DNA from 2 places in the Simplicispira piscis genome. Region 2 is predicted to be linked to the other one. Evidence: predicted binding sites of a transcription regulator. Region 2 holds the regulator's gene; the other holds the start of a gene.
What was found. The regulator FNR, encoded in region 2, switches genes on or off when oxygen is low (the NO sensors DNR and NnrR bind a similar motif). The targets are predictions, from matches to a motif close to TTGATNNNNATCAA.
Positions count from the first base shown of each region.

Region 1: a site for FNR is predicted at 2,258-2,271, ahead of ACYVOC_RS06390 (nitrite reductase). Genes of this name have one in related genera too.

Region 1 covers NZ_BAAGQN010000010.1:49,118-53,788, forward strand. The annotation lists gene ACYVOC_RS06385 (TonB-dependent hemoglobin/transferrin/lactoferrin family receptor) at 1-2,166, opposite strand, end outside; gene ACYVOC_RS06390 (nitrite reductase) at 2,397-4,121, shown strand; gene ACYVOC_RS06395 (PadR family transcriptional regulator) at 4,205-4,671, opposite strand, start outside.
Region 2 covers NZ_BAAGQN010000027.1:20,013-24,683, reverse strand. The annotation lists gene ACYVOC_RS16915 (TonB-dependent receptor) at 1-523, opposite strand, end outside; gene ACYVOC_RS16910 (SWIB/MDM2 domain-containing protein) at 749-1,066, opposite strand; gene fnr (fumarate/nitrate reduction transcriptional regulator Fnr) at 1,230-1,952, opposite strand; gene hemN (oxygen-independent coproporphyrinogen III oxidase) at 2,173-3,555, shown strand; gene ACYVOC_RS16895 (sulfite exporter TauE/SafE family protein) at 3,561-4,289, shown strand; gene ACYVOC_RS16890 (HD-GYP domain-containing protein) at 4,424-4,671, shown strand, end outside.

The DNA of each region.
Region 1 (4,671 bases), on a different contig from region 2:
CAGATTTAAGCGCATGTTCTTCTGAAAGCGCCATTGCGCGGACAGGTCGAGCGTTGTTGCCGATGGAATGGTAAACTGCGTGTTGGGTAGCTTGACAGAAGATGCGCTGTCGATGTCCTTGCTTGTTTTGGCTGCATGGTGGCGCATGTCGAGACGCATGCCCCAGGCAGCGGTGTCGTACTTGACGCCCAGGGCCAGCTGCGCCGGGTCAATCGAGTTGATCGGTTTTCCGGTAGCGCGGTTTACGCCGCGCGTTTTCCCGTAGGAGAACGGGGTTGCCCAGCGTCCGCCGGCATAACGTCCCCAATCGTATTGGCCCTTGACTTCGAAGCCGCTGATGCGCGCACGCTCAGTGTTGATGGTCTGGAAAATGCGAGGATCTGCAGCCGTGCCTGTGCCCCGTATGAGCACAGTGTCCATGATGAGGTTCGAATAGTTGCTGGTGAACGCTGCCACATCCAGGCTCAGGCGCTCCATTCGGCCACGTACGCCAACTTCAAATCCCCGGCTTTTCTCAGGCTTGAGGTTGGGGTTGGGGATGATGACGACCTGTTCCGCCATGTTTTCATAGTAGCCGTTGACCTGACCCGCGTCAGGGGCACGGAAGCCGGCCGAGTACTGGCCGAAAACGCTCCAGATAGGTGTGGCACGGTACAGCGCACCGATTTTCGGTGACAGGGCAGATCCCGAGAGTGACTGGCCGGGCTGTTTCGCAGGTGGGGAGAAACCGGCTTGGCTGGTGACATTGAGATCGAAGTGGTCGAAGCGCAAACCGGGGGTCAAGCTCCAATTTCCATACACCGATTCGTCCTGCAGATACAGCGCGCTCGTGGTCTCACGGGTATCGGGGAAGCGCTTGAGAGGAAACACCTCGGGCGGCAGTGGCTCCAGGCCTGTGTACACATTGCTGATGTCGCTGCGCACGTGGTCCAGTCCGTAGGTGATTTTGTGGGCCCAGTCGCCACTGCGCAGTGTTTTGTCGGCCTGTAGGCCGGCTTGCCAAGTCTTTTCGCTGTAAGAATTGTCACGTACGCGCAAGGGCAGGGTATTGCGCACGCTGGTACCCAGTTGGCGCGATGCGGCATGCTGCACGGCAATCAACGTCTGGGCGGTGTCGGCCCAAGGCGCGCCCAGGTCGAAGTGGGCATTCCAGGTCAGGCGGTCGCGCTCCAGCGAGCGCGTAGAGTATTCGTCCACGATGGCTCCTGCGATCTGGGCGGGTGTGCCCCGCAGCGGCAAGGGGGCGCGGCTTGAAAGCAGGTTGACATCCGTTTTCTTTTCCACATGTTCCAGCGTGAAGATGTGTCGTTGCCCGGCATGTGGCCGCAGCACGATCTTTCCGAGTAATGCGTTGTCGCGGTCGCGCTGTGGATTGGGCTGGGTGCGGTTGCTGTTGGGCTCGCCATTGCTGCCCATGTTGTCCATGGCGTGGGCGCCGTGCGTGGTGGTGGTCAGCATCCACTGCAGGGTATCGCTGGCTTGACCGGCCACCGTACCAGCCAGCGTGTGACCGTTGTCATCGCTGCTCCAGCCTGCAGACACGCGGCCCCCCAGGGTGCGTGGCGCGCCATCATCTTTGGACGCCAGGAAATCGGTTGGCTCCATCGTGATGAAGTTGACCAGTCCGGCCATGCCGTCGGAGCCATACAGGGCGGACGCCGGGCCACGCACCACTTCAATCCGCTTGAGCAGTTCCAGCGACAGGTATTCGCGGTCGAATGTGGTGGTGCGGAAGGCATAACTGCGCGGCATGCGCACACCATCGACCATCAGTAAAACCCGGTTGCCCCCCAAGCCGCGGATGTTAATGCCCACGTTGCCATCGCGCCCAGCGCTGGCGGTGGTGCCGCCCACCGAAAACCGGGAGGGGGATCGCTTGACCGATACATTGGGTAAATCCTGCAGGGCTTCCCGCAGGGTACGGTTTTGCTGGTCACCCATCGCACGTGCGTCGATCACATCGAACGATAGCGGCAGATCGTCCGCTGCTTTTTCGTTGCGTGATCCACTGACCACCACTTCGCCCAAGGTGGCTGGTGCGCTATGGGTTTGCGCGCTGCTCTGTGCTTGGGCCGTGCTCAGGGCCAGGCCGGCAAGCCAAAGCAGTGCGACCAAGCTGCGCAGGGGCGCAGCCTTTTGTCGGCGGTGAAAATTCAATGCGAACATGGAGTTTTGGGAGTGGTCGGCACGTCCGAGTGGCGCCGTTGTTGAATTATTGGGGGTCGTGATTGCATAAAGTTGCAGATCACGTGTGAATTTGCTCTGGATCAATGAATGACCTTATCATCAGTAGGAATAATATAGGAAAGCCCCGCTGGATTAGTCGTCGCAGCCCTCAGCGGGCAGTCCCTTGAAGGGTCTCTCCTTCTGGGCAGCGGCATATAAGGAGTCTTTCCATGACAACCCGCAAGCTGGCGCAACTCACGGCCCTGGCACTTTCTACGCTGGCACTGGCTGCCACGGCCCAAGGCACGAATAAGCCGGGCATGTCTGCCCCTGAGGTGAATTACCAGGCAGGTTCGTCGCCATTGGGCGACGTGCCCATGTACCAGAGTTCGAACCCCAAGGCGCCGAAGATGACGCAGGCCGAGTTTGATCGGGCCCGTCAAATCTATTTCGAGCGCTGCGCTGGTTGCCACGGCGTGCTGCGCAAAGGTGCTACCGGCAAACCCTTGACACCCGATATCACGCTGGAAAAGGGCACGGATTACCTCAAGGTTTTCATTGCCTACGGCTCACCCGCTGGTATGCCTAACTGGCAAACCTCCGGTGAAATGACCGAAGCCGATGTGGATCTGATGGCACGCTACGTGCAGCAAGATCCCCCTGTCCCGCCGGAATTCGGTATGGCAGACATGAAGAAGACGTGGAAGGTTGTGATTCCTCCGGACCAGCGTCCGAAGAAGAAGATGAACAACTACAACATCAGCAACATCTTCTCGACCACGCTGCGCGATGCGGGTGAGATTGCGCTGATTGACGGCGACACCAAGGAAATCATCAGCGTTCTGAAGACTGGCTATGCCGTGCACATCTCGCGCATGTCGGCCTCGGGCCGCTACTTGTTCGTGATTGGCCGCGACGCCAAGGTGAACATGATTGACATGTGGATGGAAAAGCCCGACACCGTGGCTGAAATCCGCACGGGCCTTGAAGCGCGTTCGGTCGAGAGCAGCAAGTTCAAGGGCTTTGAAGACAAGTACGCGATTGCCGGAACCTACTGGCCGCCCCAATTCGTCATCATGGATGGCGACACGCTGGAGCCCCTCAAGATCGTCTCGACCCGCGGCAACGTGGTGGGCACGCAGGAATACCACCCTGAGCCCCGTGTGGCCTCGATTGTGGGTAGCCACTTCAAGCCTGAGTTTGTCGTGAACGTCAAGGAGACCGGCAAGACCCTGATGGTGGATTACTCTGACCTGAAGGCACTGAAGATGACCGAAATCGGTTCGGCACCTTTCCTGCACGACGGCGGTTTGGATTCCACCAAGCGTTACTTCATGGTGGCGGCCAATAACAGCAACAAGATTTCGGTTTTTGACCTGAAAGAAGACAAGCTGGCGGCCATCGTCGATGTGGGCAAGATTCCCCATCCCGGCCGCGGCGCGAACTTCACGCACCCGAAATTTGGTCCTGTCTGGGCTACGGGCCACTTGGGTGACGAAACGATCTCTTTGATCGGCACCGATCCCAAGAAGAACAAGCAGTACGCTTTCAAGGAAGTGGCCAAGCTGACAGGTCCTGGCGGTGGCGCTCTGTTTATCAAGAGCCACCCCAAGTCCAACCACCTGTATTCGGATGCGCCTCTGAATCCTGATCCGAAGATTTCCCAGTCGGTGGTGGTGTACGACATCAAGAACCTGGAAAAGGGCTATGTCACGCTGCCGATCGCCGAGTGGGCAGACATCAAGGACGACGGTGCCAAGCGCGTCGTGCAGCCTGAGTTCAACAAGGCCGGCGACGAAGTCTGGTTCTCGGTGTGGAGTGCCAAGAACAAGATCAGCGCAATGGTGATCGTGGACGACAAGACGCTCAAGCTGAAGAAGGTGATCAAGGATCCACGTCTGATCACGCCTACCGGCCACTTCAACGTGCACAACACGCAGCACGACGTGTATTGATCGTGCAAATGCGCGCGCAGGCCTCTGGGCCTGTATCGTGCAACGAGGCCACCGATCCCTGAGGATTTGGTGGCCTTTTTTGTTTATGGGGTGGAAGTTGCCTCGGGCGCTGCCAGTTGCGCCAGAACGCCCAACATTTCCTGCGCCCAGGCGATGGAGCCTTGCTCGTACAGAATGCCCTTTTTCAGGATCATGTGCTGGATTTGTGCGTGGCGGGAAAGCGTGCGGCCGACTGGAAAATCGCGCATTTCAATGGTTTGGTAGTGCGCCAGCTTTTCGCGGTGGAGTTGCAGGTGGCGCGCCAGTTCCGGGCGCAGGTCTATTTCCGACAACACAGCGTCCGCGCGCAGCTTGACCATGAATTCATCGCGCAGGTCCATGGGTGCCGAGGGCTGCTCCGCCCAGCGTGCCAGCTCCTCACGACCCGCCACCAGGACCCGATATTCCTTCTTTCGCGTTTTGCCTGCATCGGCTGGGATGCTGCTGGCGATCCAGCCTGCGCCTTCCATGCGGGCCAGTTCGCGGTAAATCTGCTGGTGCGTGGCGTGCC
Region 2 (4,671 bases):
CCTTGCCAAACAACATGGAGGCCGAGCCCTTGAGCACTTCGACGCGGTCGAGGTTGAAGGTGTCGCGCTCGTACAGTGGCGCATCCTTCATGCCATCGGTGTAGATGTCCCCCGCCTGGCCGAGCGAGAACCCGCGCAGGCGCACGTCTTCCTCACCCGTTTCGCCGGACTGGAAGGTCACGCCCGCCGTGGTGCGCAGCACTTCGCGGAAGTCATCCTGGTTGCGGTCGTTCATCAACTTTTCGGTGAATACGGTGACCGATTGCGGGATGTCGCGGATGTCCTGATTTCCCTTGCCCACGGTGGTTTTCTTCACCCGCACGGTGTCCTTGCTCTGGATCTCCGCCGTGTCTTTCACGGTCACCGTGGACAGGGTGGCCGCGTTATCGGTGGTTTGGGCCCAACTGCCCATGGACGCTGCGAGCATCAGTGCGCCCAGCGGAATCAGGGCCTTTTCAGCGGCAGGGGAATATGCGTTGTGCAAAAGCGTTGCGGAACGCTGCTGCGTGGGTTTCTTTGCCAAAGTGGCCTCCGTTGGTTGGAAATGCAATGGACACCGCAGAAGGTGTCGCCAAGGTGGAGCGCTAGGCAGTGGCTGGCAAAGGCGTGGCTGTGCGGGTATCGCGCACAAGGATGTTAAATCAAACAATAGTCATTATCATTCGTGTTGATGTATTTTCGCCACAGGATCAGATCAAACAGACGAAAAAAAGCCGGCAAAGCCGGCTTTGGGGAGCGCAGTCGCTCGTTATTTCACGTGCTTGCCAATCAGGCCGGCCATTTCGAACATGGACACCTGGGGTTTGCCAAAGATTTCCTTGAGCTTGGCATCGGCATTGATCATGCGTTTGTTGGCGGCGTCCTGCAGGTTGTTGGCCTTGATGTAGACCCACAGCTTGCTGATGACCTCGGTGCGTGGCAGCGGTGCTGCACCCACGACAGCCGCCAGGGCGGGGCTGGGCGTCAGGGCTTTCATGAACGCGGCGTTAGGGGTGCGCTTCTTGGCGGGAGCAGCGGTCTTGGCAGCAGCGGCTGGTGTGGCCGGGGCTTTTTTTGCAGTTGCCATGTTGGGAATTTCCTTGTTGGGATGGGTCAATGCACCAGCGAAAACCTGCTTTTCCACTGGCATACGGAATGCTACTGGTAAAAAATCGGCTTTCCAAGCGGGTTCAGGGTTTTTTTGCTTCGCCATGTTGCAGCATTGCGATGGCGACGCTCTTGTGGGCGCGCTAGTGACAGGCTTGCTGGCTATTGACGATGCGTTTGAGGGCATCGGGGCTCAAAATACGCACATGGCGCTGCTTGACCTCGACAATGCCTTCTTCCACAAATTTTGAGAAAGTGCGGCTCACGGTCTCAAGTTTCAGGCCCAGGTAGCTGCCGATTTCTTCGCGCGTCATGCGCAGCACCAACTCTGACTGCGAGAACCCGCGTGCATGCAGGCGCTGCACCAGGTTGAGCAAAAAGGCGGCCAATCGCTCTTCAGCGCGCATGCTGCCCAGCAGCAACATGACGCCGTGCTCACGCACGATCTCGCGGCTCATGATTTTGTGCACGTGGTGCTGCAGGGCGTTGACTTCGCGCGACAGTTCTTCAATGCGGTCGAAGGGCATGACGCAGACTTCGGCGTCTTCGAGGGCCACTGCATCGCAGGTATGGTGGTCGTTGACGATGCCGTCCAGGCCGATGATCTCGCCGGCCATTTGAAAGCCTGTGACCTGGTCGCGCCCGTCCTCGGTCGCTACGCAGGTCTTGAAGAAGCCTGTGCGGATGGCAAACAGCGAGGTGAACTGTTCGCCATTGCGGAACAGCGTGGTGCCACGCTTGATCTTTCGCCGTACCGCCACGACATCGTCAATGCGCTTGAGTTGTTCGTCGTTCAGACCCACCGGCATGCACAATTCACGCAAATTGCAGTTCGAACACGCAACCTTGAACGCCTGGGGTGTCATGTGAACGGGTACCTGTCCGGTTTCAGACAGAGCGCCCGACGACTCGTCGGCATGGGATGCGGGGACGATGGAGATGCGGGTTGGGGCTGACATAAGTCAAATTATCACCCATTCTGCATTTTTGCCAGAACAGAGCCAGTAGCTCCAACAGGTGCTTGACCAAAATCAAGATTCGAACCGCTAATCTGGGGCACATTAGAAAAGCCAGCTAGGAACCTAAATGACTGTTGTAACCCCTGAATTGCTCACCCGGTTTGATGTATCGGGACCCCGTTACACCTCGTACCCCACCGCTGACCGCTTTGTTGATGCCTTCGGTGAGGACGAATACGTGCTGGCCCTGCAGCAGCGCAGGCAAAGCGCCGTGGGCAAGGCCTTGCCCTTGTCGGTGTACGTTCACATCCCGTTTTGCGAGTCGCTGTGCTATTACTGCGCCTGCAACAAGATCATTACCAAGCACCATGATCGTGCTGATGTGTATCTGCGCTATTTGAACCGCGAGATTGAGTTACACACGGCGCACTGCGGCGTGGGCCAGGTGGTCAGCCAGATCCACTTGGGTGGCGGCACGCCCACCTTTCTCTCCGATGAGGGGCTGCGTGACCTCATGGGCATGCTGCGCAACCATTTCACTTTGGTGCCCGGCGGTGAATATTCGATCGAGGTCGACCCCCGTACCGTGGATGCAGATCGGCTGGCCCTGCTGCACGAACTGGGATTCAACCGCCTGAGCTTCGGTGTGCAGGATTTCGACCCCGAAGTGCAGAAAGCCGTGCACCGCATCCAGCCCAAGGAACAGGTTTTTTCCCTGGTCGAGTCGGCGCGCTCCATTGGCTTTGATTCCATCAACGTCGACCTGATTTACGGCTTGCCCAAGCAAACCCCTGATTCATTCGACCGCACGCTGGCGCAGGTAGCCGAGTTGCGCCCCGACCGCATTGCGCTGTATGCCTACGCCCATTTGCCCGAGCGCTTCAAGCCGCAACGGCGCATTGTGTGGGCGGACCTGCCCATGGCATCGGCCAAGGTGTCGATGCTGTCGCGTTCGCTGGAGGCATTCAGCGCAGCGGGCTATGTTTATGTGGGCATGGACCATTTCGCACTGCCGGACGATGCGCTGGCCATCGCCAAGCGCCAGGGGCGTCTGCACCGCAACTTCCAGGGCTACAGCACGCAGCCCGACTGCGACCTGATTGCCCTGGGGGTTTCTGCAATTGGCCGCGTGGGCGCTACCTATAGCCAGAACGCCAAAACCCTGGACGACTATTACGATCGGCTCAACCAGGGCCACCTGCCGGTGGTACGCGGCCTGGCGCTGACGCGCGACGACCTGGTGCGCCGTGCCGTCATCATGGCTTTGATGTGCCAGGGAGAATTGCTTTTTGAACCCATGGAGCAATCCTGGCTGATTGATTTTCGCACTTACTTTGCCACCGAGTTGGAGCAGTTGAAGGAGATGGAGGGGCAAGGCCTTGTTGTCCTGGGTCCTGAGGGCATCGAAGTGACGGCGATGGGTTGGTACTTTGTGCGGGGCATTGCCATGGTGTTTGACCGGTATCTGCAAGCCGACAAGAACAGAGCGCGGTTTTCCCGCATCATCTAAACCCCATGTTGGCTTCCTTGGCCTCGACTGCGTTGCTCATGGGGCTCGCAGGCGGGCCTCATTGTCTTGCCATGTGCGCCGCGCCGTGCTCTGTCGTGACCGGCCAGGCGCTGCCGCAGGTGCCTGACCAGGCGACCGAACATACACTGCATTGGCTGCCCCGCCCGGGCGGTTTGGCCCGCAGACTGGTGGCATACCACAGCGGGCGATTATTAGGCTATGCGGCCGTGGGTGCGTTGGCTGCCATGGCCATGCAGAGTCTGGCGTGGATGACGCAACACACGGCAGCGTTGCGCCCGGTCTGGACGTTCATGCATGTGGCCGTGCTCGCCTGGGGCCTGATGATGGTGCTGCAGGCACGCCAGCCGGCATGGGTGGAGCAGGCTGGGCGTAGCGTGTGGAATCGTGTCCGGCCATTGGTGCAGGCGCCGGGAGGCGTGTTTGTCACCGGATTTCTATGGGCCTTGATGCCTTGCGGGCTGCTGTATTCGGCCTTGCTGGTGGCGGCCCTGAGTGGTGGCGCGTGGCAGGGAGCGCTGAGCATGGCGCTGTTTGGCGTGGGTAGCGGCTTGTGGTTGTTGGCTGGCCCGTGGCTGTGGCAGCACTTGCGTGTACGCATGAATGTCCTGCGCGCCAGTTGGGGGACCCGGTTTGCGGGTTTCTTGTTGATGGCTGTGGCCTGCTGGGCCTTGTGGATGGACCTGGTGTACCGGCCGTCGTTGATCTGTCAGTAATAGAAACCGCGTTATCTCAGCCCTTTTGTGGCGCAAAAGCGCCATTGGGGCGATGTCAGCAAAAGTATCTCCAGATGGCTTGATAATGGGGCGCGCATTCCTTTCACGGGCCTTTTCCGCGACGCACCTCTGCAATGGATGACAACACCGCCATACCTATCGCCATAGACCAATTGCGTATTGGTATGTACATCCAGCTCGGACTGAACTGGATGAGCCATCCTTTTCCCGTCAGCAGCTTCCGCATTGCCTCAGAGTCCCAGATCGAGATTCTGCGCGGATTGGGTCTTGCAGAAGTCCGCTACGTTCCTGCCAAGAGCGATCCTGCCCCCGCTACAGCGCTATTAGAGAAGGCGGCGACGTCCCTTGATCAGCGCCAGCA